Massilia sp. METH4: one gene and its partner. The protein of the gene in region 1 interacts with the protein of each later gene in a pairwise test. Links are inferred from orthologs where the notes say so. Each region holds a gene or a part of one and is shown in the gene's direction. Other genes may lie near its edges. The genes, in order: V6Z91_RS02155 and V6Z91_RS05595.

Evidence for each region.
Region 2: the proteins of V6Z91_RS02155 (region 1) and V6Z91_RS05595 interact in binary tests that used the Escherichia coli proteins (3 or more experiments, as listed by UniProt). The link is inferred for Massilia sp. METH4 from one-to-one orthologs.

Annotation. Positions count from the first base shown.
Region 1 is NZ_CP146614.1:460,289-475,588, reverse strand. The notes cover bases 3,988-6,924. They hold V6Z91_RS02155 (sulfate ABC transporter ATP-binding protein), read left to right. Parts: upstream 3,988-4,887; coding sequence 4,888-5,961; downstream 5,962-6,924. Other genes in these bases: V6Z91_RS02150 (CysB family HTH-type transcriptional regulator), read left to right, coding at 5,958-6,890; cysW (sulfate ABC transporter permease subunit CysW), read left to right, coding at 3,996-4,871; cysT (sulfate ABC transporter permease subunit CysT), read left to right, coding at 3,988-3,992. In the rest of the region: V6Z91_RS02185 (diacylglycerol kinase), read left to right, coding at 62-448; V6Z91_RS02180 (sulfate ABC transporter substrate-binding protein), read left to right, coding at 548-1,555; V6Z91_RS02175 (alpha/beta hydrolase), read left to right, coding at 1,574-2,131; V6Z91_RS02170 (peroxiredoxin), read left to right, coding at 2,156-2,794; more of cysT, read left to right, coding at 3,186-3,987; V6Z91_RS02145 (hypothetical protein), read right to left, coding at 6,957-7,253; V6Z91_RS02140 (TonB-dependent receptor), read right to left, coding at 7,532-9,913; V6Z91_RS02135 (aldo/keto reductase), read right to left, coding at 10,165-11,211; V6Z91_RS02130 (quinone-dependent dihydroorotate dehydrogenase), read right to left, coding at 11,230-12,273; V6Z91_RS02125 (arginyltransferase), read right to left, coding at 12,339-13,079; aat (leucyl/phenylalanyl-tRNA--protein transferase), read right to left, coding at 13,156-13,884; V6Z91_RS02115 (NUDIX hydrolase), read right to left, coding at 13,881-14,453; V6Z91_RS02105 (hypothetical protein), read left to right, coding at 14,822-15,300. UniProt on the Escherichia coli protein: Part of the ABC transporter complex CysAWTP involved in sulfate/thiosulfate import. Responsible for energy coupling to the transport system.
Region 2 is NZ_CP146614.1:1,251,243-1,266,418, reverse strand. What follows is about bases 3,890-6,702. They hold V6Z91_RS05595 (glutamate-5-semialdehyde dehydrogenase), read left to right. Parts: upstream 3,890-4,563; coding sequence 4,564-5,841; downstream 5,842-6,702. Other genes in these bases: V6Z91_RS05585 (class I SAM-dependent RNA methyltransferase), read left to right, coding at 6,596-6,702; V6Z91_RS05590 (CopD family protein), read left to right, coding at 5,962-6,390; holA (DNA polymerase III subunit delta), read left to right, coding at 3,890-4,558. Outside these bases: V6Z91_RS05615 (helix-turn-helix transcriptional regulator), read right to left, coding at 1-85; leuS (leucine--tRNA ligase), read left to right, coding at 191-2,836; LPS assembly lipoprotein LptE, read left to right, coding at 2,842-3,540; more of holA, read left to right, coding at 3,542-3,889; more of V6Z91_RS05585, read left to right, coding at 6,703-7,786; V6Z91_RS05580 (multidrug effflux MFS transporter), read left to right, coding at 7,972-9,258; V6Z91_RS05575 (HDOD domain-containing protein), read left to right, coding at 9,447-11,630; V6Z91_RS05570 (EAL domain-containing protein), read left to right, coding at 11,627-13,834; V6Z91_RS05565 (tetratricopeptide repeat protein), read left to right, coding at 13,840-15,176. UniProt on the Escherichia coli protein: Catalyzes the NADPH-dependent reduction of L-glutamate 5-phosphate into L-glutamate 5-semialdehyde and phosphate. The product spontaneously undergoes cyclization to form 1-pyrroline-5-carboxylate.

The DNA of each region.
Region 1 (15,300 bases):
ATTGGGAATTGCATCGAGACGTGGCCGCTATAATGGCGCACCTCTGTTCAAGCGACTTTTCATGACCCAGCCCCTCAGCGAATTCAAGAGCCGCAGCGGCCTGAAACGCATCCTCTCCGCCATCCATTACTCGCTCGACGGCCTGAAGACGGCGTGGCGTTATGAACACGCTTTCCGCCAGGAGCTCGTCCTTTTCTTTTTTGCAGCCTTGCTCGCGCTGGCGTTGCCCGTCTCCGCCTTCCAGAAGCTCGTGCTGGTGGGCGTGCTGGTCCTGGTCCTCATCGTCGAGCTGATCAATTCCGCCATCGAAGCCGTGGTCGATCGCATCTCGCTGGAACGCCACCCCCTGTCGAAGAACGCCAAGGACTTGGGCAGCGCGGCCGTGCTGCTGGCCTGCCTCCTTGCGGCCGCCACTTGGGGCGTGGTGCTGTTCAACCGCTTCTGGTGACCTTCATATAAGCTTTTGGTATAAGGAAGGGACGAAAACTTCGTTCTCTTTCATAAGCTCAGCAGCTAATCTGCGAACTCCAATCATTAGGGGAATCAGATGCTGTCCAAAAAACTTTCCACGCTGGCTGCCGCAGTTGTCACGACCCTTGCCGTATCGCTGACCGCCCACGCGGCCGAAGTCACGCTGCTGAACGTTTCCTACGATCCGACGCGTGAGCTGTACCAGGACGTCAACGCCGCCTTTGCCAAGGATTGGAAGGCGAAGACGGGCGACGACGTGAAGATCAAGCAATCGCACGGCGGGTCGGGCAAGCAGGGCCGCTCCGTGATCGACGGGCTGCAGGCCGACGTCGTCACGCTCGCACTGGCGTACGACATCGATGCGATCGCCGAAAAAGGCCTCGTCAGCAAGGACTGGCAAAAGCGCCTGGCCAAGAATTCCACCCCTTACAGCTCCACCATCGTGTTCCTGGTGCGTAAGGGCAACCCGAAAGGCATCAAGGACTGGGCCGACCTGGTCAAGCCGGGCGTGCAGGTGATCACGCCGAATCCGAAGACCTCGGGCGGTGCGCGCTGGAACCACCTGGCCGCCTACGGCTACGCGCTGCGCCAGCCCGGTGGCAACGATGCCACGGCGCGTGAGTACCTGAAGAAGCTCTACAAGAACGTGCCGGTGCTGGACTCCGGCGCGCGCGGCGCCACCACCACCTTCGTGGAGCGCGGCATCGGCGACGTGCTGATCGCCTGGGAAAACGAAGCGCTGCTGGCGATCAAGGAACTGGGTCCGGACAAGTTCCAGATCGTGGCGCCCTCCGTCTCGATCCTGGCCGAACCGCCCGTCGCCGTGGTCGACAAGGTCGTCGACAAGCGCGGCACCCGCAAGGTGGCCGAGGCTTACCTGAGCTTCCTGTACACCGACGCTGCCCAGGAACTGATCGCCAAGAACTACTACCGCCCGACCGTGGAAAAGGAAGCGAAGAAATACGCCGCCCAGTTCCCGGCCGTGAAACTGTTCACGATCGAAGACGTGGCCGGCGACTGGACGAAAGCCCAGAAGACGCACTTCGCCGATGGCGGCGTGTTCGACCAGATCTACCAGAAGTAATCGACAAGGAGAGGGCGCATGCCGGGCAAGCTTTCGCAACTGCGCGTGCTGGTGGCACCGGGCCTGCACAACAGCGGCCCCGAGCACTGGCAAAGCCGCTGGCAGCGCCTGTATCCCGCCTTCGAGCGGATCGAGCAGGATGACTGGAGCGATCCGATCCTGCCGATCTGGAGCGCGCGGGTGGACGAGGTGCGGCAGCGCGACCGGCGCCCCACGCTGATCGTCGCCCACAGCTTCGGTTGCCTCGCATCCGTGCACAGCGTGGCGCGCGACCCTGCCAACATCGTCGGCCTGCTGCTGGTGGCGCCGGCCGACCCCGAGAAGTTTGGCGTGGCCGAGCTGCTGCCGCGCCCGCCGCTGCCCGTGCCGTCCACCATGATTGCCAGCACCAATGACCCGTGGATGCCGCTCGAGCGCGCGCGTCAGTGGGCCGAGCGCTGGGACAGCGATTTTGTCGACGCCGGCCCTCTTGGGCACATCAATGCCGAGTCGGGGCTGGGCGACTGGTTGCCGGGCCAGCGCCAGTTGCAATTGTTGGTTGATCGGGCGCACAATGTAAAACCAATGCAATATTGATCTTTGTCTATTACGGAGACTTCCATGACGCTACGCCTCGGCGACACCGCACCTGACTTCGAGCAGGATTCTTCCATCGGCCGCATCAAGTTCCATGAATGGGCGGGCGATTCCTGGGTGGTGTTGTTCTCGCACCCGGCCGACTTCACCCCCGTCTGCACGACGGAACTGGGCCTGACCGCGAAGCTCAAGCCCGAGTTCGACCAGCGCAACGTGAAGGCGATCGCACTGTCCGTCGACCCGGCCGATTCGCACAAGGAATGGATCAAGGACATCGAGGAAACCCAGAAGACCGTCGTGGGCTTCCCGATCATCGCCGACGCCGACAAGAAAGTGGCCACGCTGTACGACATGATCCACCCGGAACAATCGGCCACCGCCACCGTGCGCTCCGTGTTCGTGATCGACCCGAACAAGAAGATCCGCCTGCAGCTCACCTACCCGATGAGCACGGGCCGCAATTTCGACGAAATCCTGCGCGTGATCGATGCCCTGCAACTGACGGACAAGCACACCGTGGCCACGCCGGGGAACTGGAAGGATGGCGACGACGTGATCATCCCGCTGACCGTGCAAGACCCCGAAGTGATCAAGCAGAAGTACCCGAAGGGCTTCACCGCCCCGAAACCGTACCTGCGCCTCACGCCGCAGCCGAACAAGTAATCGGCTCCGCTCCACGACAAACCCGGGCTTGCCCGGGTTTTTTGTTCCGACGCAACCGCAGCGCTGGCACCCTGGCTCACCCTGGTGTCGGACACCTTCAGGTGTACGACACCGGTTTTCCCCAGCGGCAACCACGTTGCTCGAAAATGGGCTCAGACCCCGATTGCAGTAAATATTTCGTGCGCGAACGCCTCGCCAGCCCGCATGGTTGCGCCATATCAGCAGAGGCATCTAAGCAAATGACAAAAGGTTAGTTTGGTTTATAACGCCCAGATGCGAGACTTCGGCCTCATTATCCGAAAATGTAATAAGAGGGGCCACCATGTCTGCAGTACTGCCGGTTGCGCAACCGGTGCCGTTCGAAGCGAGAAAGCGGGCGCCGTACCGGGTGATGCCGGGCTTTAAGCTCTCGCTGGGCTTCACGATCTTTTACCTGACGCTGATCGTGCTGATTCCATTGTCGGCACTGTTCCTGAAGACGTTTACGCTGACGTGGGAGGCCTTCTGGAGCGCCGTTACGTCCGAGCGCGTGATGGCTTCCTACCGGCTGACCTTCGGCGCCTCGCTGATCGGCGCGGCCATCAACGTCGTCTTCGGCGGCATCGTCGCCTGGGTGCTGGTGCGCTACCGCTTCCCGGGCAAACGCATCGTCGATGCGCTGGTCGACCTGCCGTTCGCGCTGCCGACCGCGGTGGCGGGCATCACGCTGACGGCGCTGTATTCGTCGAACGGCTGGATCGGCCAGTTCGTCGAGGGCACGCTGGGCATCAAGGTCGCGTTCACGCCGCTGGGCGTGGTGCTGGCCCTCACATTCATCGGCCTGCCATTCGTCGTGCGCACCGTGCAGCCCGTGCTGGAAGATGCCGAGCGCGAGCTGGAGGAAGCGGCCGCCTCGCTGGGCGCCTCGTCGTGGCAGACATTCACCAAGGTGGTGTTCCCCACCGTGATGCCATCGCTGCTGACGGGCTTCGCGCTGGCCTTCGCGCGCGCCACCGGCGAATACGGTTCGGTGATCTTCATCGCCGGGAACATGCCCATGGTCTCCGAGATCACGCCGCTGTTCATCATCACCAAGCTGGAACAGTACGACTACACGGGCGCCACCGCGATCGCCGTCGTGATGCTGGTCGTGTCGTTCATCATGCTGCTGGCCATTAACCTGCTGCAGGCCTGGGCCCGCGGCAAGTCGGGGAAATAAGAAATGAGTGGAACTTCCCACCGGGGCGAACTGCCCTCCGTATCCGAAATGCTGGAACCGCGCTGGGTGCGCTATGCGCTGATCACCGTGGCGCTGGCGTTCCTGACGCTGTTCCTGTTCGTGCCGCTGATCGCCGTCTTCGTCGAGGCGCTGAAGAAGGGCACCGAGGTCTACCTGGAATCGATCCGCGAGGACGATGCGATCGCCGCGATCAAGCTCACGCTGCTCACCGCCGCGATCGCCGTGCCGCTGAACCTCGTGTTCGGCGTGGCCGCGTCGTGGGCGATCGCCAAGTTCGAATTCCGCGGCAAGAGCTTGCTGCTGACGCTGATCGACCTGCCGTTCTCCGTGTCGCCGGTGATCTCGGGCCTGATCTACGTGCTGCTGTTCGGCGCCCAGGGCTGGTTCGGCCCGTGGCTGGCCGAGCACGACATCAAGATCCTGTTCGCCGTGCCGGGCATCGTGATCGCGACGATCTTCATCACCTTCCCCTTCGTGGCGCGCGAACTGATCCCGCTGATGCAGGCGCAGGGCAGCGAGGAAGAGGAAGCGGCCGTGGTGCTGGGCGCCTCGGGCTGGCAGACGTTCTTCCGCGTGACGCTGCCCAACATCAAGTGGGGCCTGCTGTACGGCGTGATCCTGTGTAATGCCCGCGCGATGGGTGAATTCGGCGCCGTGTCCGTGGTCTCGGGCCACATCCGCGGCGAGACCAACACCATGCCGCTGCAGGTCGAGATCCTCTACAACGAATACAACTTCGTCGCGGCCTTCGCCGTCGCCTCGCTGCTGGCGCTGCTGGCGCTGGTGACCTTGGCACTGAAATCCTTTATCGAATGGCGCCTGCACGAATCGCGCAACGCCGACGCCAACGACAACTAAAGTACCGGAGCAAGACATGACGATCGCAGTCAAGAACATCAACAAGCGTTTCGGCGACTTCGTCGCGCTGAACAACGTGTCGCTGGATTTCCCGGCGGGCGAATTGACCGCGCTGCTGGGTCCCTCGGGCTGCGGCAAGACCACGCTGCTGCGCTGCATCGCCGGCCTGGAACACCCGGATTCGGGCCAGGTCCTGCTCGACGGCCAGGATGCTTCGGACCGCCACGTGCGCGAGCGCCAGGTGGGCTTCGTGTTCCAGCACTACGCGCTGTTCAAGCACATGACGGTGTTCGAGAACGTGGCCTTCGGCCTGCGCGTTAAGCCGCGCGGCGAGCGACCGTCGGAAGACCAGATCCGCAGGAAAGTAAAAGAGCTTCTCGAGCTGGTGCAGCTGGACTGGCTGGCCGACCGCTATCCGCCGCAGCTCTCCGGCGGCCAGCGCCAGCGTATCGCGCTGGCGCGCGCCCTGGCCGTGGAGCCGCGCGTGCTGCTGCTCGACGAACCGTTCGGCGCGCTGGACGCCAAGGTGCGCAAGGAATTGCGCCGCTGGCTGCGCCGCCTGCACGACGACCTGCACGTGTCGTCCATCTTCGTCACGCACGACCAGGAAGAGGCGCTGGAAGTGGCCGACCAGGTGGTGTTGATGAACAAGGGCACCGTGGAGCAGATCGGCACGCCGGACGAGGTGTACAACCACCCCGCGTCACCGTTCGTGTACGGCTTCCTGGGCAATGTGAACGTGTTCCATGGCCGCGTGCACGAAGGGGTGCTGGCCAGCGAAGGCGTGCAGCTCGACGTGCCGGACCATACCCGCGTGCGCGATGCGAAGGGCACCGCCTACGTGCGACCGCACGAGATGGAAGTGGACCGCTACGAAGCCGGCGCGGAAGGCATCGTCGTCAAGCTGCGCCGCGCCCACGCGATCGGGCCGCTGGCCCAACTGGACCTCGAACGCGCCGACAATGCGCAACTGATCGAGGCAACGATTTCCAACGAGCGCTTCCGTAACTTGGCACTGAAGGAGGGCGAGACCCTCGTGGTGCGGCCGAAGCGCCTGCGCGTGTTCGTCGACGAAGGAGCTTCCATATGAATTTCCAGCAGCTGCGTTCCATCCGCGAGGCGGCCCGTCGCAACTACAACCTGACCGAAGTGGCCAATGCGCTGTTCACGTCCCAGCCGGGCGTGAGCCGCCAGATCCGCGAGCTCGAGGATGAGCTGGGTGTCGTGATCTTCGAGCGCAACGGCAAGCGGTTGACGGGCCTGACCGAACCGGGCAAGGGCATCCTGAAGATCATCGACCGCCTGTTGATCGAAGCGGAAAACCTGCAGCACGCCAGCATGGAATACAAGGGCCAGAGCACCGGCACGCTGACCGTGGCGGCCACGCACACGCAGGCGCGCTACGCGCTGCCGAAGGCCGTGTCGCACTTCCGCAAGACCTTCCCGGACGTGCGGATCGCCCTGCAGCAGAGCGCTCCCGAGCACATCGCCGAATGGGTGTTGTCCGGCAAGGCCGATATCGGTATCGCTACCGAGGGCCTGTCGCAGTTCCCCGACCTCGTCTCGTTTCCGTGCTATCGCTGGAGCCACCTGATCGTGGTGCCGGAAGACCACCCGCTGCTGGCGCGCACGCCGGTGCGGCTGGAAGACCTGGCCGAGTTCCAGCTGATCACGTACGACGTGGGCTTCACGGGTCGCGGCCACATCGACGACGCGTTCGACAAGGCGGGCGTACGGCCGGACATCGTGCTGACCGCGATGGACTCGGACGTGATCAAGCAGTACGTGGCGCTGGGCCTCGGTGTCGGCATCGTCGCCTCGATGGCCTTCGACCATGGCCGCGACAAGGGCCTGCGCGCGATCGAGGCATCGCACCTGTTCGCACAGAACACCACGCGGCTCGCCGTGCGGCGGGGCGCCTACCTGCGGCAGTATGCGTATGAATTCATCGCGCAGTTCGCGCCCGAGTTGAAGCGGGGGGATATCGAGCAGGCGCTGCTGGGCAGCGAGGCGGCGTAATGGCCAAGGGTTTCAGCAGCAATCGCAGCAAATGAACCCGGCCTTCGCCGGGATTTTTTTTGCCGATTACCAGCCGAGAATCATCCCTCGCAGTATCAACAGCAGAGCACCGAAGCTGGCTGCATAGATAACCAACACGAAGAGCAGCGCAACTCCCGCGCTGTACAGGCATGTCTTCGCGGCTTCATTGCTGATCTGGGGCACGCAATAGAAGGGTAGCGGCAGGATGGCGATCACCAGAGGAATTGCCAGTGACGTCATATTGATCGACAGGATGCCGAAGCCGAGGAAACCAACGAGTATCAACAGGCATAGATGCCATGTGATGAACTCGGAGCGGTCATGTTGAGGGGCAGCAGTCATGCATTGATCTCCACGGTTGATTAATCGGGCATATCCCGCCACACATGTTGCTGGCATCGGCACCGGTGCGGGTTGACAGCTGTCAGCCTTGCACTTGTCCTACGGTGAAAAGCGTACATGCCGGCTACCTGCACAATCCCGCTGGCGCCAAAGCACTGGTGTCGGACACTTTTTTCTGGGCGGTTTATCCAGAAAAAGGTGTGCGACACCAGCAGCCGTTCCCGGAAAAAAAAATCCCGCTCGATGAGCGGGATTTTTCGTTGAAGCAGCCGGAACGCTTACCAGCTATACCCCACCTTCGCATAGAAGAACCGCCCATTGAACCCGGCCGGCGAGAAGTTCGAATACGGGTAGATGCCGTTCGTGTTCAGGTTCGCGACGCTCGTCGTCTTGTCCGGGTAGCTGTCCGTCACGTTGTCGATGCCCGCGGTCACGCGCCAGTTCGTGACGAGGCGCACGGTGCCCGACACGTCCAGCACCCATTGGCGGCCGTAGGTCTGGTCGTTTGCCGGGTTGTTCTGCGGGACGGTGAACTTGCCGTACTGCGTGGCCAGTGCACGGGCGCTCCACGTGCCCGCCGTGTAGTCGGCGCCCAGGCTGAACTTGTCCTTCGGCGAGCCGACGGTATTGCGCAGCACCGTCTGGCGGTCGATCAGCAGCAGGTTGTTGGCCGTGAGGATCGCCGGGTTGGCGGCCACGTTCTCGACTGTCGTCTTGTTGTGGTTGTAGGCGGCCGTGAAGTCGATGCGGTCGCGGTTGGCCAGGTTCCACCGGTAGGTGCTGACCAGGTCCACGCCGGTCGTCTTGGTGTCGATCGCGTTGGTGAAGTAGCGGCCTGCGCCTACCTGCACACCCTGGGCAGCGAGCACGTTGCGCAGCGCCTGCGGCAATTGCAGGTTGGCCGACAGGGCGATGCGATCGTCCACGAAGATGCGGTACACGTCCACCGTGGTGTTGAAGTTGCGGGTCGGCGACCACTGTACGCCGATGCCGTAGTTGCGGGCTTTCTCGGCCTTCAGCGGCGTGGCGCCCAGCGCCTGCGCGGCGGCGCTGCCGACCGCGAACGTGCCCGTCTCGATCGGCGTGTTCACACCGTTGACCACAGCGAAGTTGGTCGTGGTGATCGTGTAGAACTGCTGCGCCAGCGATGGCGCGCGGAAGCCGGAGGACGCGGTGCCGCGCACGGAGAGCTGGTCGTTGAACGCGTAGCGCGCGGAAGCCTTGGCCGACGTTGTGCTGCCGAAGTCCGTGTAGTGCTCGTAGCGGGCGGCCAGCGCGCCGGACAGCTTCGGCGTGACCTGCGCTTCCAGGTTCACGTAGGCGGACTGGTTGCTGCGGCTGTTCTTGCCGGCGTTGACGGGCCGGAAGCCGGAGAAGCCCTGCGAACCGGAGCCCGTGTAGGACGCGGCATCCCCGGCGTTGATCTCATAGTCTTCGTGGCGGATTTCCACGCCGGTGGCCACCGTCAGCGGGCCGGAAAAGGCCGCGACCTGGATCTCGCGCGCCAGGTCGAAGTTGGCGACCGATTGCGTGTTGGTCAGCTTGCCGAGGTGGAAGTGCGTGGGGCTGTTGGCGCCCAGGTCCTGGTTGACGGTGTTGTCGATGTCGAGCCAGAAGCTGTTGCGGCCCCAGTCCAGGCTTGCATCCCAGCGCCAGCCACCCAGGTCGCCGCGCACGCCGGCCACGATCGAGGAATCGGTCGATGTGCTGTTCTGCAGCGGCAGGAAGCCTTGGGGGAACAGGGGCGTGCGCTGGGCGCCGCCGTTCAGCGCGGTGCGCCACGTTGCCGCCGCTTCGGTATCGCGCTCGCCATACTGGCCGAACGCGTAGAAATCGGTGTTCTCGCCCAGCTGGTACTGCGTGTTGAAGAATACATTGCGCGGCTTGGTATCCGAATCGCCGTAGCGCTGGGTGATCTTGCCGTACAGGGGCTCGGCCGGGTTGCGTGTGTCCGGCCCGGCGCGGTTGGTCGGATTGCGGTCGGCGCCTTCGGCGGCCAAACGCAGCCAGCCCTTGTCGCCCAGCGCGAAGCCGGCGGAAGCCTTCAGCGACACCTGTTCGCCATCGCCTTCGCCATACCAGCCGGTGCCGATCTCCACGTCGCCGCCGTTCGGGCCCTTCTTCAGGATGATGTTGACCACGCCGGCGATCGCATCGGAACCGTATTGCGCCGAAGCGCCGTCGCGCAGCACTTCGATGTGGTCGATGGCGGCCAGCGGGATCGCGTTCAGGTCCACCGGCGCCGAGCCGCGGCCGGCGGTGCCGTTGACGTTGACGACGGCCGAGGCGTGACGGCGCTTGCCGTTCACCAGCACCAGCGTCTGGTCAGGCGCCAGGCCGCGCAACTGCGCCGGACGCACCGCATCGGAAGCGTCGGCGCCGGAAGGGCGCGGGAAGTTCATCGACGGCAGGAGGCGCGACAGCACGGTGGCCAGCTCGGTCGAACCGGTGGCCTGCAATTCCTTCGCGCCGATGATGTCGATCGGCGATTCGGAATCGGCCATGCGGCGGTTCTTCGCGTAGGTGCCCGTCACGACGACGGTCTGCAATGCTTCGGTGGGAACTTGCTGCAGCTGGGCGCTGGCCGGAGAGCAGATGGCTGCAACGGCGGCGGAGATCAGGGTGAGGGCGAGGGGAGACTTCTTGAGGCGTGTGGTCATCGTTTTTATTGGTCAGTTGACGATCACGCTATGTTAATCGGTCGGTCTCATGCCACGAACGATTGAGTTGGGGTTTGCTTATGCTTCAGCCGCATAAGCGAAAAGCTGTAGCGCATGAGTACTGGTGGCTGGACAGGGGGTTCGCGGAGCTTGCTCCGCGCCTGTCCAGCGGCGATGGCTTGCAAGCCATCGCTCCTTCCGCACACTTTTTCCGGATGAGGCACCCGGAAAAAATGTTCGACACCAGTGGTTCACTGCCCCGGATTCGTGATCCGCGTGTGGATCGCGTCGATCCCTTCCAGCACGTGCTGCGGCAGCGTGACACTATAGGCGTCGATGTCTTCCTTCAACTGCGCCAAGGTGGTGGCGCCGATGATGGTCGAGCCGACGAACCAGCGGGAATAGCACCAGGCGAGCGCCATCTGCGTGGGCGTCAGGCCGTTGTCGCGGGCGAGCTTCGTGTACTGCGCCACCGCTTCCAGCACGGATGGGCGCAGGTAGCGCGGGCTCCACGTTTGCGGGAAGATCGTCAGGCGGCCGTGGGCCTTCGGGTCGTCGTGGTACTTCGCCGTCAGCTGGCCGAATGCCAGCGGGCTGTAGGCCAGCAGGGTCACGTCTTCGCGGAAGCACGTCTCGTCCAGGAAGCTCGTCTCGAAGTGGCGCGCCGTCAGGTTGTACAGGTTCTGGATCGTGGCGATGCGGGGCAGGCCCTTCATCTCGGACTGCTTGATGAATTCGCACACGCCCCAGTTCGACTCGTTCGACACGCCGATGTGGCGGATCTTGCCTTCGTCGATCAGCTTGCCCAGCGCGGCCAGCGTGTCCTCGATCGCCACCGACGCTCGCTCGTTCTTCGGGTCGAACGCGTTCGAGCCGAAGATCGGCACGTTGCGGCTCGGCCAGTGCAGCTGGTACAGGTCGATGTAGTCGGTCTGCAGGCGCTGCAAGCTCGTCTCGACTGCTGCGCGCAGGTTCTTCTCGTCGAAGTTCTGCTCGCCGCCGCGCACCCAGTGGATGTTCGGGTTCGGGCCGGCGGCCTTGGTGGCCAGCACCAGCTTGTCGCGCATGCCCGTCTTCTTCAGCCACGTGCCGATGTAGCGCTCCGTCAGGCCTTGCGTTTCGGCGCTCGGCTGCACCGGATACATCTCGGCCGTGTCGATGAAGTTGATGCCGCGCTCGATCGCATAGTCGAGCTGCGCATGCGCATCGGCCTCGGTGTTCTGCCGGCCCCACGTCATGGTGCCGAGGCAGATCTTCGTCACGTCGACATCGGTACGGCCCAGTTTGATCTTTTCCATGAACTCCTCGAATGTACGTCAGGGTTTGCGGATGGCGTCCGCGCAATCGCGAACGAGCGCCGGGCCAGCGTAAATCAGGCCGCTGTACAGCTGCACGAGCTGGGCGCCGGCATCGATCTTAGCCTTTGCGTCGATTCCGCGCATGATGCCTCCCACGCCGATGATCGGCAGCGCGTCGCCCAGCTCTGCCTTCAGCAGGCGGATCACGCGGTTCGACGGTTCGAACACCGGCGCACCCGACAGGCCGCCCGCCTCCGCGCCATGCTGCATGCCTTCCACGGCGGTGCGCGACAGCGTGGTATTGGTGGCGATCACGCCGTCGATGCGGTGGCGCACCAGTGCGTCGGCAATGTTCTTGACCTGGTCTTCGTCCATGTCCGGCGCGATCTTCAGCGCCAGCGGCACATAGCGCTTGTGCTGGTCGGCCAGGCGTTGCTGCGCATCCTTCAGCTGGCCGAGCAGGCCATCGAGTTCCGAGCCGCCCTGCAGCTGGCGCAGGTTCTTCGTGTTCGGCGACGAGATGTTCACCGTCACGTAGCTGGCGTACGGATACACCTTCTGCAGGCAGTGCAGGTAATCGTCCGCGGCGCGTTCGATCGGCGTATCGGCGTTCTTGCCGATGTTCAGGCCCAGCACCCCTTCGCCCTTCTGGTAGAAGCGCGACGACTGCACATTGGAGACGAAGGCATCCACGCCGCCGTTGTTGAAGCCCATGCGATTGATGATGCCGTGCGCGGCGGGCAGGCGGAACATGCGCGGCTTCGGGTTGCCGGGCTGGGCGCGCGGCGTTACGGTGCCAACCTCGATCGAGCCAAAGCCCAGGTCGGCCAGCGCGTCGATATAGGCGCCATCCTTGTCCAGGCCGGCGGCCAGGCCGACCGGGTTCTTGAACAGCAAGCCCATCACGGTGCGCGGGTCCGGCTTCGGCGCGTGCACGATGGCGCGCATCAGGCCCAGCTTGGACAGGCGTTTCAGGTTGTCGAGGGTGAAATGGTGGGCGGACTCGGCGTCCATGGAAAACAGCGCCGGACGCGCGAGGGAATACAGGAATTTGTCGGACATGGAGGGGCAATCTAGGGGTGAACTGCAATTGCCCGGTATTTTACCTTGCCGGAAAGCCTACTCGCTCAACCGTCGGCCTGGCGCGGCATTACCGCCCACACCCCCTTGCGGCGCGCTTCCAGCGGCTGGAACTTGATCTTGTAGCTCATCTTGGGACTTTCCTCGATCCAGTAGCCCAGGTACACATAGGGCAGGCCCAGTTCGCGCGCCTGCTGGATCTGCCACATCACGTTGTAGGTGCCGAACGAGGCACTCGGCACCTCGGGGTCGAAGAAGGTGTAGACGGAAGACAGGCCGTCGGACAGCACGTCGATGATCGACACCATGCGCAAGGTGCCGTCCGGCTCGCGGAATTCCACGAGGCGGGTATTGACCCGGCTTTGCAGCAGGAATTGCGCATACTGGTCGCGGCTGTCCTGATCCATGCCGCCCCCGGCGTGGCGCGTGCTCTGGTAGCGCAGGTACAGGGCGTAATGCTCGTCCGAGAACGACAGCGTGGCGACGCCGGTGCGCAGGTTGCTGTGCCGGGCCCAGGCACGGCGCTGGCCGCGCGTGGGCGCGAACTCGCCGGCCACCACGCGCACGGGGATGCATGCCTGGCAACCGTCGCAATACGGGCGGTAGGTGAAGATGCCGCTGCGGCGGAAACCGTTGCGCACCAGTTCGGAATACACGTCGGCATTGATCAGGTGCGACGGCGTGGCGACCTGCGAGCGGGCCTGGCGTGTTTCCAGGTAACTGCAAGGGTAGGGCGCCGTGGTGTAGAACTGGAGCGCGGCAAAGGGTAGGTCGTTCAGCTGCGTCATGCAGAACCTGTCGGGTCAATGGCGGTTGTTCGTATCATAGCGCGTTCACAAGATCGCTGTGTGCGCGGGCACACCGTCAAGAGCCTGCAACCACGGGCGGTATCGGCCGCCAGTCGCGAATCCGGGGCCTGGCGATGGCCCGTTTCAGGTGCAGGAGGAAATCGCTGCGCGGGATCGGCCGCGCGCCCAGCGAAGCCAGGTGGCCGGTCTCCTGCTGGCAGTCGATTAACTCCACGCCGTGCAGCTTCAGGAAATGCACGAGGTAGGCCAGCGCCACCTTCGAGGCGTCCGACACGCGGGCGAACATCGATTCGCCATAGAACATCCGCCCGATCGAGACGCCGTAGGCGCCACCCACCAGCTCGCCATCGAGCCACACTTCCGAGGAATGGGCGAAACCCAGGCCGTGCAAGCCCGTATAGCCGCGGACGATGTCTTCCGAGATCCACGTGCCGGGGCCGTCGCGCCGCGGCGCCGCGCAAGCGCGCATCACTTGCTCGAAGGCGCTGTCGAAGCGCACCTGCCACCGCCCGTCCGTGCGGCCGCTTTTTTCCACTTTCTTCAACGTTTTCGTCAGGCTGGCGGAAACCTTGAACTCGTCCGTGTGCAGCACCATGCGCGGATCGGTGCTCCACCACAGGATGGGCTGGCCTTCGGAAAACCACGGAAAGATGCCGCGCTGGTAGGCGGCCAGCAAGCGCTCGGGCGACAGGTCGCCGCCAGCGGCCAGCAAGCCGGGCGCCTCGGTCGTGAGCGCTTCGGAAACGTCGGGAAACGGGGTATGGGCGCCGAGCCAGGGGATCATGAGTCGCCGCGCATGGGGCGCGTGATGTCCTGCGTGTGGAAACCGTAGCTGCCGCCTTCCAGCATCCTGGCGCGATCGGCGAAGAAGTATTCCAGCGTGGTGCGGATCGTGGGGAAGGCCAGCTCGTCCCACGGGATCTCGCTTTCCGTGAACATTCTCACATCGAGGCTTTCCTCGCCCGGCGCGAAGTCGAGGTCGCGCAGCGTGGCCAGGTAGAACATGTGGACCTGGTGCACGTGCTTCACGTTTAGCAGGGCAAAGAGCGGGCCCAGTTCGATGTTGGCGCCCGCTTCCTCCTGCGTTTCCCGCTCGGCGGCATCGGCCGTGGTTTCATTGTTTTCCATGAAACCGGCCGGCAGCGTCCAGTAGCCGTAGCGCGGCTCGATCGCCCGCCTGCACAGCAATACGCGCACTTCGCCATCGCGTTCCCACACGGGGACCGTGCCGAGCACCATCTTCGGGTTCTGGTAGTGGATCGTGGCGCAGTGGGTGCATACGTAGCGGGGGCGGTTGTCGCCGGCCGGAACCATCAGTTCGACCGGGTTGGCGCATTCGGAGCAGAATTTCATACGGGTGGGCTAGCGGTTGTCGTTTGCCTACTTTACACCGTTTGCCGGCCCGCGCGGAACTGGCGCCACGGTATTGCCGCGTGCTGTTGACGTATATATCAGGTCTATCATGCGGAAAACGCGGATAAATATTGCCTAAGTCTGCGAAAGCCCGTATAATTCATTTCATCAGACGCGGGGTGGAGCAGTCTGGCAGCTCGTCGGGCTCATAACCCGAAGGTCACAGGTTCAAATCCTGTCCCCGCAACCAGAATTCCAGGAAACGCCATCGTTATCGAAACCGATACGGTGGCGTTTTTTATTGTCGTTGCAGATTTCCTCACAGCGACAATTCGGCTGACCCCACCGTTATAATTGCCATTTTACAAATGGCGACGACTATCATGATAAAAGCGGCGCGAGGTCCATCCTCGCCGGTGGGTCTTGTCCTTGTCGTGATACTTCACCTGCTTGCGCTTTACCTGCTGTCGCAGGACCGCGGGCGCGTAGAAAAGGCGCCGATAAATCGTTATTCCCAACTCCTGTTTCTTCTCGCTCCCCACCAGCGCCCATCGGTAAAGCCACCGGAGGCGCCTTCCCACACTGCCGCGCATATCCCGACGCGGTCTTCCAACGTTCCGGCCTTGGTGGCACCGATAACCCCCGCAGCCATTGCGCCGCCGATTCCCGCCGAGAAACCGGTAGTTGCCGGACATCCCGATCCATTCGCAGAACCCGCCCGTTTCAATATCGACGACCTCGTCAAGCAGGCGGGAAAGGCCGACCGCGAAACCCGGCCGGTGAATGAAACCACGGTCCCCGGCCCAGCCGCCGATTCAGTCGAGGCAATCATGACGAAGGCCTTTAA
Region 2 (15,176 bases), 790 kb from region 1 along the record:
AGACGGGTGCCGTCACCCGCGCCGTCCACAGGCACGCCACGTGCGCCCGCAAGGCGGGATGCGGCGGATACTCCCGGTAGATCATGGGCTCCCGGCGGCCGTGCGGCCGCGTATCGTGAACTTATGCACAGTGAACTTGTATAATGTCCGGTTCATATCCTTTCACCGTACTCCTATTTCTGCATCCATCATGCAAGACAAATATAGTCCCGCCGACGTCGAAAAAGCCGCGCAATCACACTGGAAGGCCATCGACGCCTATAAAGCCGTCGAAAACGATCCGCGTTTCCCGAAAGGCAAGTACTACGCCTGCTCGATGCTGCCTTACCCGTCCGGCAAGCTGCACATGGGCCACGTGCGCAACTATACGATCAATGATGTGATGTACCGCTACCTGCGGATGAACGGCTACAACGTGCTGATGCCGATGGGCTGGGATGCGTTCGGCATGCCGGCCGAGAACGCGGCCATGGCGAACAACGTGCCGCCGGCGCAGTGGACGTATTCGAACATCGCCCACATGCGCTCGCAGATGGAGATGATGGGCCTCGCGATCGACTGGTCGCGCGAAATGACCGCCTGCAAGCCCGAGTACTACAAGTGGAACCAGTGGATGTTCCTGAAGATGCTCGAGAAAGGCATCATCTACAAGAAGACGGGCACGGTGAACTGGGACCCGGTCGACCAGACCGTGCTGGCCAACGAGCAGGTCGTCGATGGCCGCGGCTGGCGTTCGGGCGCGCTGATCGAAAAGCGCGAGATCCCGATGTACTACGCGCGCATCACCGACTATGCCGAAGAGCTGCTGGACTTCGTGGACAACAAGCTGCCGGGCTGGCCCGAGCGCGTGCGCATCATGCAGTCGAACTGGATCGGCAAGTCGACCGGCGTGCGCTTCGCCTTCCCGCACACGATCGCCGGTGACGACGGCCAGCTGATCGGCGACGGCAAGATGTATGTGTTCACCACCCGGCCGGACACCATCATGGGCGTGACGTTCTGCGCGGTGGCCGCCGAGCACCCGCTGGCGACCCACGCCGCGAAGAACAATCCGGAACTGCAAGCGTTCATCGCCGAGTGCAAGATGGGTTCCGTGATCGAGGCCGACATGGCCACGATGGAAAAGAAGGGCATGCCCACGGGCCTGACCGTCACGCACCCGCTGACCAAGGAACAGATCGAAGTCTGGGTCGGCAACTACGTCCTGATCACCTACGGCGACGGCGCCGTGATGGGCGTGCCGGCGCACGACGAGCGCGACTTCGCTTTCGCGAACAAGTACAAGCTGCCGATCAAGCAGGTGATCACGACCGCCGAGAACAAGGAGTACTCGACGGAGCAATGGCAGGAGTGGTACGGCGACAAGGAAACCTCGATCGTCACGAACTCCGGCAAGTACGATGGCCTGAACTACAAGGATGCCGTGGACGCCGTGGCCGCCGACCTGGCCGCGCTGGGCCTGGGCGAGAAGAAGGTGACGTTCCGCCTGCGCGACTGGGGCATTTCGCGCCAGCGCTACTGGGGCACGCCGATCCCGATGATCAACTGCGCCGACTGCGGCTCGGTACCGGTGCCAGAAAAGGACCTGCCGGTCGTGCTGCCGGAAGACTGCGTGCCGGACGGCACGGGCAACCCGCTGAACAAGCATGAAGCCTTCCTGAAGTGCGACTGCCCGAAGTGCGGCAAGCCGGCGCGGCGCGAGACGGATACGATGGACACGTTCGTCGATTCGAGCTGGTACTACATGCGCTATACGTCGCCCAATTCGAACGACGCGATGGTCGATTCCCGCAACGACTACTGGATGCCGATGGACCAGTACATCGGCGGCATCGAGCACGCCGTGCTGCACCTGCTGTACGCGCGCTTCTGGACGAAAGTGATGCGCGACTTCGGCCTCGTGAAGTTCGACGAGCCGTTCGTCAACCTGCTCACGCAGGGCATGGTGCTGAACGAGACCTACTACCGCGAAGACGCTTCGGGCAAGAAGGTCTGGTACAACCCGGCCGACGTGGAACTGACCACGGACGACAAGGGCCGCCCCGTCTCGGCGGTGCTGAAGGAAGACGGCCAGCCGGTGCAGATCGGCGGCACCGAGAAGATGTCGAAGTCGAAGAACAACGGCATCGACCCGCAGGCGCAGATCGAGCAGTACGGCGCCGACACGGCCCGCCTGTTCACGATGTTCGCCTCGCCGCCGGAGCAGACGCTGGAATGGTCGGGCAGCGGCGTGGAAGGCGCGAACCGCTTCCTGCGCCGCGTGTGGGCTTACGCGTACGCGCAGAAGGACCGCGTGGCCGCCGCCAATGCCGTCCTCACCGCCAACGCAACGACGGACGCGGGCAAGACGCTGCGTCGTGAACTGCACAAGGTGCTGCAGCAGGCCGACTACGACCTGAAGCGCATCCAGTACAACACGGTGGTATCGGCCTGCATGAAGATGCTGAACACGCTGGAGTCGGCCAAGCTGGACGATTCCGCCGAATCGTCGGCCGTGATCTCCGAAGGCTTGTCGATCTTCCTGCGCCTGCTCAACCCCGTGGCGCCGCACATCACGCACGTGCTGTGGACGGAACTGGGCTACGCCGCCGCCAACAAGGACATCCTCGATACGGCCTGGCCGCAGGTCGACCCGGCCGCGCTGGAACAGTCCGAGATCGAGCTGATGATCCAGGTGAACGGCAAGCTGCGCGGTTCCGTGAAGGTGCCGAAGTCGCTTGATAAGGCAGCCATCGAAGCCGCCGCGCTGGCCGAGGAAAGCGTGCAGAAGTTCATCGAGGGCACGCCGAAGAAGGTCATCGTGGTGCCGGGCAAACTGGTCAACATCGTGGTGTAAAGCATATGACGACTCTGAAAGGTCTTATCCGTAATACGGTGCTGGTCGCCGCGCTGGCTGGTACTGTCTCCGCCTGCGGTTTCCACCTGCGCGGCTCGGGCGGCAATTACACGCTGCCGTTCGCCTCCATGTATGTCGGCCTGCCGGAGTCGTCGCCGCTGGCCATCGAGTTGAAGCGCAATATCCGCGTCAACGGCAATACCGTCGTGGTGAACACGCCGCAGTCCGCGGATGCCACGATCGAGGTCATCACCGACCCGGACAAGACGCGCAGCAAGTCGATCCTGTCGCTGAACAGCGCCGGCCGGGTCAGCGAGTACCTGCTGTCGTATAACATCGTGTTCCGTGTGAAGGACAACGCCGGCACGGAACTGCTGGGTCCCACGCAGATCACGCTGACGCGCTCGATCACGTTCAGCGAAACGCAGCTGCTGGCGAAGGAACAGGAAGAGGCGCAGCTGTACCGCGACATGCAGAAGGACCTGGTGCAGCAGATGATGCGCCGCATGGCCGCGATCAAGCCGTCGCGCCCGAACGCCACGCCGACCAGCACCGTCAGCCCGCTGACCTTGCCGGGCGTCGTGTCGCCCGGTTCCGTCGCGGCACCCGCCGGTGCGTCCTCCAGTGCGCCCACGACGGTGCAGCCGTCGTCCGCCCCGGCCGAACCCGTTACCGAACCGGCACTGCCGACGCGCCAGGAATAACATGCAACTGCGCGCCGATGCGCTGGAGGGCCACCTGGCCAAGACCCTGGCGCCGCTGTACGTGATCACGAGCGACGAGCACCTGCTGGCGCTGGAAGCGGCGGACAAGATCCGCCGCGCCGCCCGCGCCCAGGGGTATTCGGAGCGCGACGTGCTCACGGTGGAACGCAGCTTCAAGTGGGGCGAGCTGCTGGCCGCCAACCAGGAACTCTCGCTGTTCGGCGACAAGAAGCTGATCGAGTTGCGTATCCCCACCGGCAAGCCGGGCAAGGATGGCGGCGCCGCGCTGCAGGCCTATGTGAAGAACCTGTCGCCGGACAATCTCACGCTGATCACGCTGCCGAAGCTGGACTGGCAGACCGCGAAGGCCGCGTGGGTTGCCGCCTTGCAGAGCGCCGCCGTGTACATCGAAATCCCGAACGTGGAGCGCGCCCAGCTGCCGAACTGGATCTCGCTGCGCCTCTCGATGCAGGGGCAGAGCGCGGACCGGCAAAGCCTGGATTTCATCGCCGACCGCGTGGAAGGCAACCTGCTGGCGGCCCACCAGGAAATCCAGAAACTGGGCTTGCTGCACGAGCCTGGAAAACTGACGTATGAGCAGGTGCACGACGCCGTGCTGAACGTGGCGCGCTACGACGTCTTCAAGCTGTCGGAAGCGATGCTGCTGGGCGATCCGGCCCGGCTGGTGCGCATGCTCGAGGGCCTGAAAGGCGAGGGCGAGGCGCTGCCGCTGGTGCTGTGGGCCGTCTCGGAAGAGATCCGCACGCTGCTAAAATTAAAGGCAGGAATGGCGCAGGGCCGCCCGCTGGCCGCGCTGCTGAAGGAATACCGCATCTGGGGGCCGCGCGAGCGGATGATGGAACCGGCGCTGCGCCGCGTTTCGCTGGCCACGCTGGAAGAGGCTTTGCGGCAGGCTTCCCAGGTCGACAGGATGGTCAAGGGCTTGCGCGCCAAGGCGTATGCCGGCGACCAGTGGGACGCCATGCTGCAACTGGCGCTGAAGGTAGCACGAGGATAACAATCATGAGCACGGAAGTGAAAGAGTACATGGAAGCGCTGGGCAAGCGTGCCCGCGCCGCCTCGCGCGCGATGGCGCGTGCCGACAGCGCCACGCGCAACAAGGCGCTGTCGCTGATCGCCGATGCGATCGAACGCGACGCCGACGCGCTGCGCGCGGCGAACGGGCAAGACCTGGAAGCGGCGCGCGCCAACGGCCTGGCGCCGGCCATGGTCGACCGCCTCACGCTGTCGGACAAGGCGATCGCCACGATGGTCGAAGGCCTGCGCCAGATCGTCGCGCTGCCGGACCCGGTGGGCGAGATCTCGAACATGAAGGTGCGCCCGACCGGCATCCAGGTCGGGCAGATGCGCGTGCCGCTGGGCGTCATCGGCATCATCTATGAAGCGCGCCCGAACGTGACGGTGGACGCGGCCGGCCTGTGCATCAAGAGCGGCAACGCCACGATCCTGCGCGGCGGCTCCGAGGCGATCCACTGCAACCGCGCGCTGGCGAAGATCGTCAAGGAAGGCCTGCTGGGGGCAGGCCTTCCGGCCGATGGAGTTCAAGTCGTGGAAACCACCGACCGCGCAGCCGTGGGCGCCCTGATCACGATGCCGCAATACGTCGACGTGATCGTCCCGCGCGGCGGCAAGGGCCTGATCGCCCGCCTGATGGAAGAAGCCACGGTGCCGATGATCAAGCACCTGGACGGCATCTGCCACGTGTACATCGACGCCAAGGCCGACATGAAGAAGGCACTGGACATCGGCTTCAACGCCAAGTGCCACCGCTACGGCACCTGCAACACGATGGAAACGCTGCTGGTCGAGCGTACCATTGCCCCGGCCGTGCTGCCCGAGCTGGCGAAGCTGTACGCGACCGAGCAGGTGGAACTGCGCGCCGACGACGACGCGTTCGCGATATTGTCTGCGGCGGGGTACCCGCACCTGGCGCAGGCGACCGAGCAGGACTGGGCGACCGAGTACCTGGCACCGATCCTGGCCGTGCGCGTGGTGGACGGCATCGATGCGGCGATGGACCATATCAACACGTGGTCGTCGAAGCACACCGAGGCGATCGTCACCGAGGACTACAGCGCCGCGATGCGCTTCCTGCGCGAAGTCGATTCGGCTTCGGTGATGGTCAATGCGTCGACCCGCTTCGCGGACGGCTTCGAATACGGCCTGGGCGCGGAGATCGGCATCTCGAACGACAAGCTGCATGCGCGCGGGCCGGTGGGGCTGGAGGGACTGACGTCCCTGAAGTACGTGGTGTTCGGCCACGGCGAAGTGCGTTCGTAACCAAAGGGACAGCCCAGGGCCTGGACAGGTGATGGCTCGCAAGCCAACACCGTTTCGCAGGCGTGGAGCATGCTCCACGAAACCCTGCTGCGCCCCTCTAACCAAGAACTAAGGAATTCAATGCTCTGGATCAAGGCACTGCACATCGTCTTCATCACCTCCTGGTTCGCCGGCCTGTTCTATCTGCCGCGCATCTTCGTGAACCTGGCGCAGGAAACGCCGGGCCCGACGACGGAGCGCCTGCTGCTGATGGCCCGCAAGCTGTACCGGTTCATGACGATGCTGGCCGTGCCGGCCATCGTCTTCGGCCTGATCCTCACATGGATGCAATACCAGTCGCCGGACGGCATGAAGCTGCCCGGCTGGCTGCACGCCAAGCTCACCTTCGTGGTGCTCGTGCTCGGCTACCACCACGCTTGCGGCTCGCTGCTGAAAAAGTTCGAGCGCGGCGTGAACAAACGCGGCCACGTGTTCTACCGCTGGTTCAACGAAGTGCCCGTGCTGTTGCTGCTGGCGATCGTGATCCTGGTAGTTGTAAAGCCGTTCTGACCCGCGGCAGAGAAAGCATTGGTGTCGCACATCTTTTCCCTTGGGAAAAGGTGTGCGACACCGGTTTTCTTTTCCGGCGTCGATCAACAAAAACCGGTGTCGCACACCTTTTTTCTGCGAAAAAAGATGTTCGACACCAAAGCATTTCCCAACGGACAAAGGTACACCGATGACCACTTCCTACTTCTGCCCATGCCCGCGCGGCATGGAAGCCGCGCTGGCCGAGGAACTCCTCGAGATCGCGCAAACCACGAAAAGCCCCACGCTGAAGGTGCACAACCAGGTGCCGGGCGGCGTGCACTGCTCGGGCGACCTGTATGACGCCTACCGCATCAACCTGCATTCGCGCATCGCCTCGCGCGTGCTGATGCGCATGGGCGTGTGCCATTACCAGAACGAAAACGACATCTACGACCTCGTGCTCGCGCAGCCGTGGGAAGAGTGGTTCGGCGTGCACCACACGATCCGCGTGGATGTCACGGCGATCAAGTCGCCATTAAAAAGCATCGAATTCACGACGCTGAAGATCAAGGACGCCGTGTGCGACCGCTTCCGCGACATGTACAACAAGCGCCCCTCGGTCAACACGCGCGAGCCGGACATGCGCATCGCCGGCTTCCTCGACCAGCGCCAGTTCATCGTCTACCTCGATACCTCGGGCGAGGCGCTGTTCAAGCGCGGCTGGCGCACCGAGACGGGGGACGCGCCGCTGCGTGAAAACCTGGCGGCGGGCCTGCTCCGCGTGTCCGGCTGGAAGCCAGGCATGCCGCTGTTCGACCCGATGTGCGGTTCCGGCACGATCCTTTGCGAGGCCGCGCAGATGGTGCAGGGCGTGCCGCCCGGCGCGCGCCGCCGCTTCGCGTTCGAGAAATTCCACGACTTCGATCCCGCTCCGTGGCAGGAGATGAAGGCGGCCATCAAGCCCAATCCGCTGCCCGCGGAACCGACGATCTTCGGCTCCGACATCTCCGGCGACATGGTGGCAATGACGCGCCACAACCTGCGCAATGCCGGTATCCTGTTCGAGGTGCCGCTGAAGCAGATCGAGGCGCAGCAGGTGCAGCCGCCGGTTGCCATCGCCGAAGGCGGCACTGCCATCCTGCTGACGAACCCCCCGTACGGCGAGCGGATCGGCGTGCGCGGCGACAGCACGCTGCCCGAAGACGAGCTGGCGAAATCGTTCTACGCCGATTTCTCGAAGACGCTCAAGCAGCGCTTCGCCGGGTGGACGGCCTACCTGTTCACGGCCGACCTGAACCTGCCGAAGCTGCTGCGACTGAAGGAATCGCGCAAGACGCCTTTCTTCAACGGCGCCCTCGAATGCCGGCTGTTCCGCTTCGACATGGTGGCGGGGTTCAATCGGCGCGAGGAAGCAAAACCGAAAAGCGAAGAGTGAAACTGATCGGCTGGCGCGCCGGCGCGGCCGGTCTTAACCCCAGGTGCAAAACCTGGGGGCGTAGCAGGGATTGCGAGGAGCACCGCTCCTCGCCTGCGTAGCGGCGGTAGCTGGATGCTACCGCCTCTCCAGGCCCTTCTGCCCCCGCATTTGCCGTTGGGGTTCAATCGAAAAATCGATAACCCATGCTCCCCGACACCCCAGCCAATCTCCCTCCCGACCCGGTCCCCCCGGTCCCCCCACGCAAGAAACCGCACACCCGCCCGCTGAGCCAGGCATCGCTGGCCATCGTGCTGGCCGCGCTGTCGATGCTCGGGCCCTTCTGCATCGACGCCTACCTGCCGGCCTTCCCGGAAATCGGCCAGTCGCTGGGCGCCACGCCGATCGAGGTGCAGCAAAGCCTCACGGCCTACATGCTGGCGTTCGCGGCGATGGTGCTGTGGCATGGCGCGCTGTCCGATGCGTTCGGCCGCCGCAACGTGATCCTTGTCTCGCTGGTACTGTTCGCGATCGGCACCGTCGGCTGCGCAGCCGTGCACAGCGTGCATTACCTGTGGTTCTTCCGGGTCCTGCAAGGGGTGTCGGCGGGTGCCGGCGTGGTGGTCGGGCGGGCGATCATCCGCGACCTGTACCACGACGCCGAAGCGGCCAGGCTGCTGTCGCTCGTGACCATGATCTTCTCGATCGCGCCCGCGCTGGCACCGATCATGGGCGGCTTCATCGTCAAATGGTTCGACTGGCGCGCCATCTTCCTGGTGCTGTTCGTATTTTCCATCGGCCTGTTCATCGTCTGCTGGCGGCGGCTGCCGGAAACGCTGCCGCTGCACAAGCGCCAGCCGTTCAATCCGCGCTTCCTGTGGGGCAGCTACCGGCAGATCCTTGGTTCGCCGCTGTTCCACCTGAAATCGCTGATCGTGGCGCTCAACTTCGCCGGCCTGTTCGTCTACATCACCGCCGCGCCGGAATTCCTGCCCAAGCAGCTGCACCTGGGGCCGGACCAGTTCGGGTGGCTGTTCATCCCTTCCGTGTCCGGCATCTTCACCGGCGCCCTGTTCGCCAACCGGCTGGCCGGCAAGATCACGTTCGAACGCCAGGTCGCCATCGGCTTCGCATTCCTGCTGTCAGCCGCCGGCGTGAACGTGCTGTATCACGTATTCATGCCGCCATCGGTGCCCTGGAGCGTGCTGCCGCTGTTCTTCTACACGTTTGGCATGTCGGTCGTGGGCCCGGCCGCCACGTTGATGGCGCTCGACCTGTTCCCGCACATCCGCGGCACCGTCGCTTCCTGCCAGTCGTTCGAAACCACGCTGGCCGGCGCCATCGTCGCCGGCGTCGTGGCACCGGCGCTGGCCGGTTCCGTGCTGTGGCTGGCGACCGGCCAGCTGGTGTTTACAGCAACGGCGCTGGGATTGTGGCTGGTGGCCCGCCAAGTGCGCCGCGGCTTGCCTCCCGCTGCTGCCGAGCAACACTAAGCGAATCCGAACGGTCGTTTGGAAGTTGTTTTCATGCAAGAGAGTAGCAATGTATGCTACGATAAACTAATGTTGCATATAGTAAAGTTTTGATAACTATCTTGACGACATCTTAAAACTACAGGGTGGCATGCCGTTCGGGCAAGACCGCCTTCTTCGGGGAAGAAGTCCACTGCGGCAGTGTCACGATGCACCAACCAGACCACGACATTCGCAACCGCCTGATGCTGGCGAGGCTACCCGCCATGCCGCAGATCTTGATCAAGCTGATCGAGCTGCTGCAGGCGGACGACGCCGGCATGGCCGAGCTGGCCGAGCTGATCGGCAAGGATGCAGGCATGACGGCCAAGGTGCTGGCCGTTTCGGGCAGCTCGGCCTACCATCGCGCCAGCCGTGGCGCGAGCCTGGAGCCGGCTCTCGCGGCGTTGGGCACGGACATGATCAAGACGCTGGTGATCAGCGAATCGGTGTTCCAGACCTTTAACAGCTTCCCCCATTCCGGCAGTGCCGACCTGCGCCCCTTCTGGAGGCACGCGCTGGGCGCCGCCGTCGTGGCGCGCGACATCGCCCGCATGACCGGGTATCCGCAGACGGAGGAAGCCTGGCTGGCCGGCCTGCTGCATAACGTGGGCCGTCTGGCGCTGCTGGCCGCCGCGCCGCGCGAATACGGCGTGAACTTCATGGCGCGCGACGACGAAGACCTGTGCGCCGTCGAACAGCGCACCTTGCAGATCACGCACACGGAAGCGGGAGCGTGGCTGGTCGAGCGCTGGAACCTCGATTCCTTCCTGGCCGACAGCGTGCTGTATCACCACGAGCCGGCCGAGCGGCTGGCCACCGCGCATCCGCTGATCCGCATCGTGCGGCTCGCGCACCTGACCGTGCACCACCCCGATGCCGGCGAGGCGATCGCCACGATGGCGGGGCACTGCGGCGTCGCGCCGCGCGATCTCGATGCGGTCCTGAAGGGCGCCACGCGCCAGGTGCAGAAGGCGGCCGATTACCTGGGCATCGATCTGGCGGGGGCCGAGGACGTGCCCGCGCTGCCGGTGGCCGGCACCGCCGCGATCGCCGACCCGGTGCAGGCCCGGTTGCAGGAAGAGATGCGCAACATGATGCTGGTCGCCGAGATGGGCCAGGCATTCTCCCGGCAGCAGGGCCAGAGCGCGCTCCTCGATGCCGTGACGCGCTCCGCACGCATCCTGTTCGACCTGGGCACCACCATCATGCTGCCGCGGGACGCGGCCGGGCAGGCCCTGGTCGGCGTGGCGGCCGGCGAGCAGCAGGGGCGCCTGGCCGGCTTCTCGATTCCTCTCGGCCGCGGCGGCGCGATCGCCGGCGCCGTGGCGGCGCGCCAGGTCGCACTGCTCGCGCGCGGCGCGGCGCAGTCGCTTGATATCGCCGAAGAGCAGCTGCTGCGCATCCTCGGCAGCGAAGCGATGGTGTGCGTGCCCCTCCTGGCGGGGCAGCACTGTGCCGGCGTGCTGCTGGCCGGCGTGGCGGCCTGGCAGTTGCCGGCCATGCAGAAGCGCGAGCGTTTCCTGCTGGCGTTCGGCGCCCAGGCCGCGGCCGCGTTGCAGGCGGCGCTCGCGCAGCAGGGCGAGGCCGAGCGGCGCATCGCGCACCTGGCGCAGGAATACCGCGAAGCGTCGCGCCGCGTGGTGCACGAGGTGAACAATCCGCTGTCCATCATCAAGAACTACCTGTCCGTGCTCGACGACAAGCTCGCGCGCCGCGAACCCGTGGTGGCCGAGATGTCGGTGCTCAACGAGGAGATCGACCGCGTGGGACAGCTGATCAACGGCTTGACCGAGGTGCGGGCCGCGCCCGCCGGCGACGCGGCCGACATCGCCCGCGTGGTGGACGACGTGCTGCGCATGTTCCGCGCCACCGCCTTCATCCCCGCTTCCGTGCAGGTGCTGGTGCGCATGCAGGAAGATCCGAACGAGTTCGAGGGCGAGGCCGATGTGCTGAAGCAGATCCTCATCAATCTCGTAAAGAACGCGGTGGAGGCGATGCCCGGCGGCGGCCGCATCGAGATCGCCAACCGCGGCCATGTGGTACGCGACCGCAGGCTGTACGTGGAACTGGCCGTGGCCGACACCGGGCCGGGCCTCGCGCCGGACGTGCTGGCCAACCTGTTCTCGGAAGTGAAAAGCGCGAAGGAGGGGCCGCACCACGGCCTCGGCCTCTCGATCGTGCACGAACTGGTGCGCAAGCTGGATGGATTGATCGCCTGCCGCAGCGGCAGGGGCGGCACCAGCTTTGAAATCCTGCTGCCCGCCCGCGGCGGCAAGACCCGTCCCGCGGCATTGCCCGCGCGCAGGGCGGACAACAACCCGGGCGCAACTTCGGACCCGATGCAAGGATGAACGTGAACGACGAACTGGGCCAAGGCGGCAGTGCCGCCTGCCTGCCCCGCTTGCTGCTCGTCGACGACGAGCCGCGCCTGCTTTCCTCGCTGTACGAGCTGCTGCGCGACCGCGACTATCACCTGGTCACGGCCGCCACCGGCGGCGAGGCGCTGGCCCATATGGATGCCACCCGCTTCGACCTGGTGCTGCTGGACCTGCGGCTGCCCGATATCGGCGGCCACCAGATCATGGACGTGATCAAGGAGCGCGGCTACGACTGCGACGTGATCGTGATGAGCGGCGAGGTGGGCATCGATGCCGCCATCGGCGCGCTTAAGCGCGGCGCCTACGACTACCTGCGCAAGCCGTACAGCCGCGAAGAGTTGTTGAAGACGGTGGAGAACGCGCTGCAGCAGCGGCGCCTGGCCGTCGACAACCAGCGCATTGCCCGGCGCCTGGAAACTTCCGAGAAGATGTACCGCTACCTGGTGGACAGCTCGCCGGACATCATCTACACGCTGGACCATGAAGGCCGTTTCACCTTCGTCAACGACCGCGCCTACCAGCTGCTGGGCTTTGCGCGCGAGGAGCTGATCGGCCGGCACTACTCGTTCGTGGTGCACGACGAAGACCTGGACCGCGCGCGCTACGTGTTCAACGAGCGGCGCGTGGACGAGCGCGCGTCGCGCAACGTGGAACTGCGCCTCAAGTGCAAGACGGCGAATGGCGCCGCGAACGGCGAGCGCACGTTCAACAATACCTTGATGACGATCTCGCTGAACGCGATCGGCATGCACGTGCCCGAGGGTGCCGGGAGCACGGCGAAGAAACGGGAATTCTTCGGCACCTACGGCGTGGCGCGCGACATCACCGACCGCAAGCGCGCCGAGGAAATGATCTCCTACCAGGCCTACCACGACATCCTCACGGACCTGCCGAACCGCATGCTGTTCAAGGACCGCCTGGGGCTGGCCGTGATCCAGGCCAAGCGCAAGCTGACGGAACTGGCCGTGATGTTCATCGACCTGGACCGCTTCAAGCTCGTCAACGACACGCTGGGCCATGTGAAGGGCGACGAGCTGCTGCAGCAGGCGGCCCAGCGCCTGAAGGGATGCCTGCGCCGCGGCGACACGCTGGCGCGCCAGGGCGGCGACGAGTTCACGATCGTGCTGCCCGAACTGCGCGACCGCAACGACGCCAAGGCCGTGGCCGAGAAATTCCTCGACGCGCTGCAAAAGCCGTTCGACCTCGACGGCCACGTCGTGCACATCTCGGCCTCGATCGGCATCGCGATCTACCCGACCGATGGCGAAACGATCGACGAGCTGCTGCGCCACGCCGATATCGCCATGTACCAGGTGAAGGCGCTGGGCAAGAACGGCCACAGCTTCTACCACGCCTCGATGCTGGACATGTCGCACCAGAAGATCGCGCTGGAGCAGGCGCTGCGCCGCGCGCTCGAGAACGGCGAGCTGGAAATGTACTACCAGCCGCAGGTGGATGTGATCACGGGCCGCATCATCGGCGCCGAAGGGCTGATGCGCTGGAACCACCCGGAACGCGGCCTCCTGTCGGCCGGCGAGTTCCTGCCGTTCGCCGAGGAGAACGGCCTGATGCTGCCGCTGTCGGACTGGATGCTGGGCGCCCTGTGCCGCGACCTGCTGGAGTGGAACGCGGCCGGCGGCGAGCGGCTGCGGCTGTCGCTGAACCTGTCGCCGCAATACCTGGACCGGGGCGACTTCTTCGAGAAGATGCGCGGCGCGCTCACGCGCAACGGCATTTCCCCCGACCAGATCGAGGTGGAAATCACCGAGAACATCTGCATCCGCAATCCGCAGTACGCGATCGAGCAGCTCAATAAACTGTGCCAGCTGGGCGTCTCGGTGGCGATCGACGATTTCGGCACCGGCTATTCCTCGCTGGCCTACCTGCACCGCTTCCCGATCCACACGATCAAGATCGACCAGAGCTTCGTCAAGGAGATCCATGACGAGAACGGGCACTACCCGGTGATCCTGGCGATCATCTCCATCGCGCGCGGGCTCGGGCTGCACCTGGTGGCCGAGGGCGTGGAGACGGACGTGCAGGCGCGCTACCTGCAGGCCAACGGCTGCACCACGATGCAGGGCTACTTGTATTACCGGCCCGTGTCGCTGTCCACCTTCCTGGCCGTGCTGGCCTCGTCCGCTCTCGACCCGAGGCCGCTCGCCTTGCGGGCCTGAACCGGATGGGGGACCGGGGACCACAGGCGGCGGCCGAACTCGCGCATATCCGCACGCTGGCCGAGGATGGCGTGGCGCTGGCCCAGCATGCGCTGGGCTTTCGCTACTTCAACGGCGACGGGGTGCCGCAGAGCTTCGAAATGGCGCTGGCCTGGTACCGCCAGGCCGCCAACGCCGCTCTGGCGCAGGCGCAGTACAACCTGGGCGTGATGTACCAGAAGGGCCAGGGCGTGGACGTGGACCTGCCCGAGGCCGCGCACTGGTACCGCCTTGCCGCGGAACAGGGCTACGCCGCCGCCCAGTACAACCTGGGCTGGCTGTACGCCAAGGGGCACGGCGTGCCGCACGATACCGACGAGGCACGGCACTGGTTCGGCAAGGCCGCCGAGCAGGGCGATGCCGGCGCACAGAACAACCTGGGCATGATGTACGAGACGGGCAAGGGCGTGCCGCAGGACTACGCGCAGGCGATCGCCTGGTACCGCAAGGCCGCTGGCCAGGGCTACCCGCGAGCGCAGTTCAACCTCGGCCAGCGCTACGAGAACGGGCAGGGCGTGCAGCGCGATGTGGGCGAAGCGATCGCCTGGTACCGCAAGGCCGCCGAACAGGGACACGCACCCGCGCAGTTCAATCTCGCGCTGCGGCACGAGAAGGGCGACGGCGTCGCGCAGGACAGCGCGGCGGCGGTGCGCTGGTACACGGCGGCGGCGGAACAGAATCACGTCAGCTCGCAGTTCAACCTGGCCCTCATCCTCGACAACGGCATCGGCGTGCCGCGCGACGAGCGACAGGCGCTCGACTGGTACCGCCGCGCCGCCGCGCTGGGCCACGCCGCGGCGCAGGACAACCTGGGCCAACGCCACGAGCTGGGGCAGGGCGTGCCGCGCGACCCGCAGGAAGCCGCGCACTGGTACCGCAAGGCGGCCGAGCAGGGTTTTCCGGCCGCGCAATACCACCTTGGCCAGCTGCACGACGCCGGCAACGGCGTGCCGCACGATGCCGATGCGGCGATCGCCTGGTACCGCAAGGCCGCCGGCCAGGGCCACGTGCGCGCCCAGTTCGACCTGGGCCTGCGCTACGAGATTGGACAAAGCGCGGGCCAGGGCGTGCCGCAAGACTTGCAGGAGGCGATGCACTGGTACGGCCGCGCCGCCGAGCAGGATTACGCCGCCGCCCAATACAACCTGGCGGTGCTGCACGACCGCGACGACGGCCCCGCGCCGGACGTGATGCGGGCGACCGGCTGGTACCGCAAGGCCGCCGAGCAGGGGCACACGTTGGCCCAGTTCGCCCTCGCGCTGCGCCACGACAACGGCCTGGGCGTGCCGCGCGACTTCGCCGC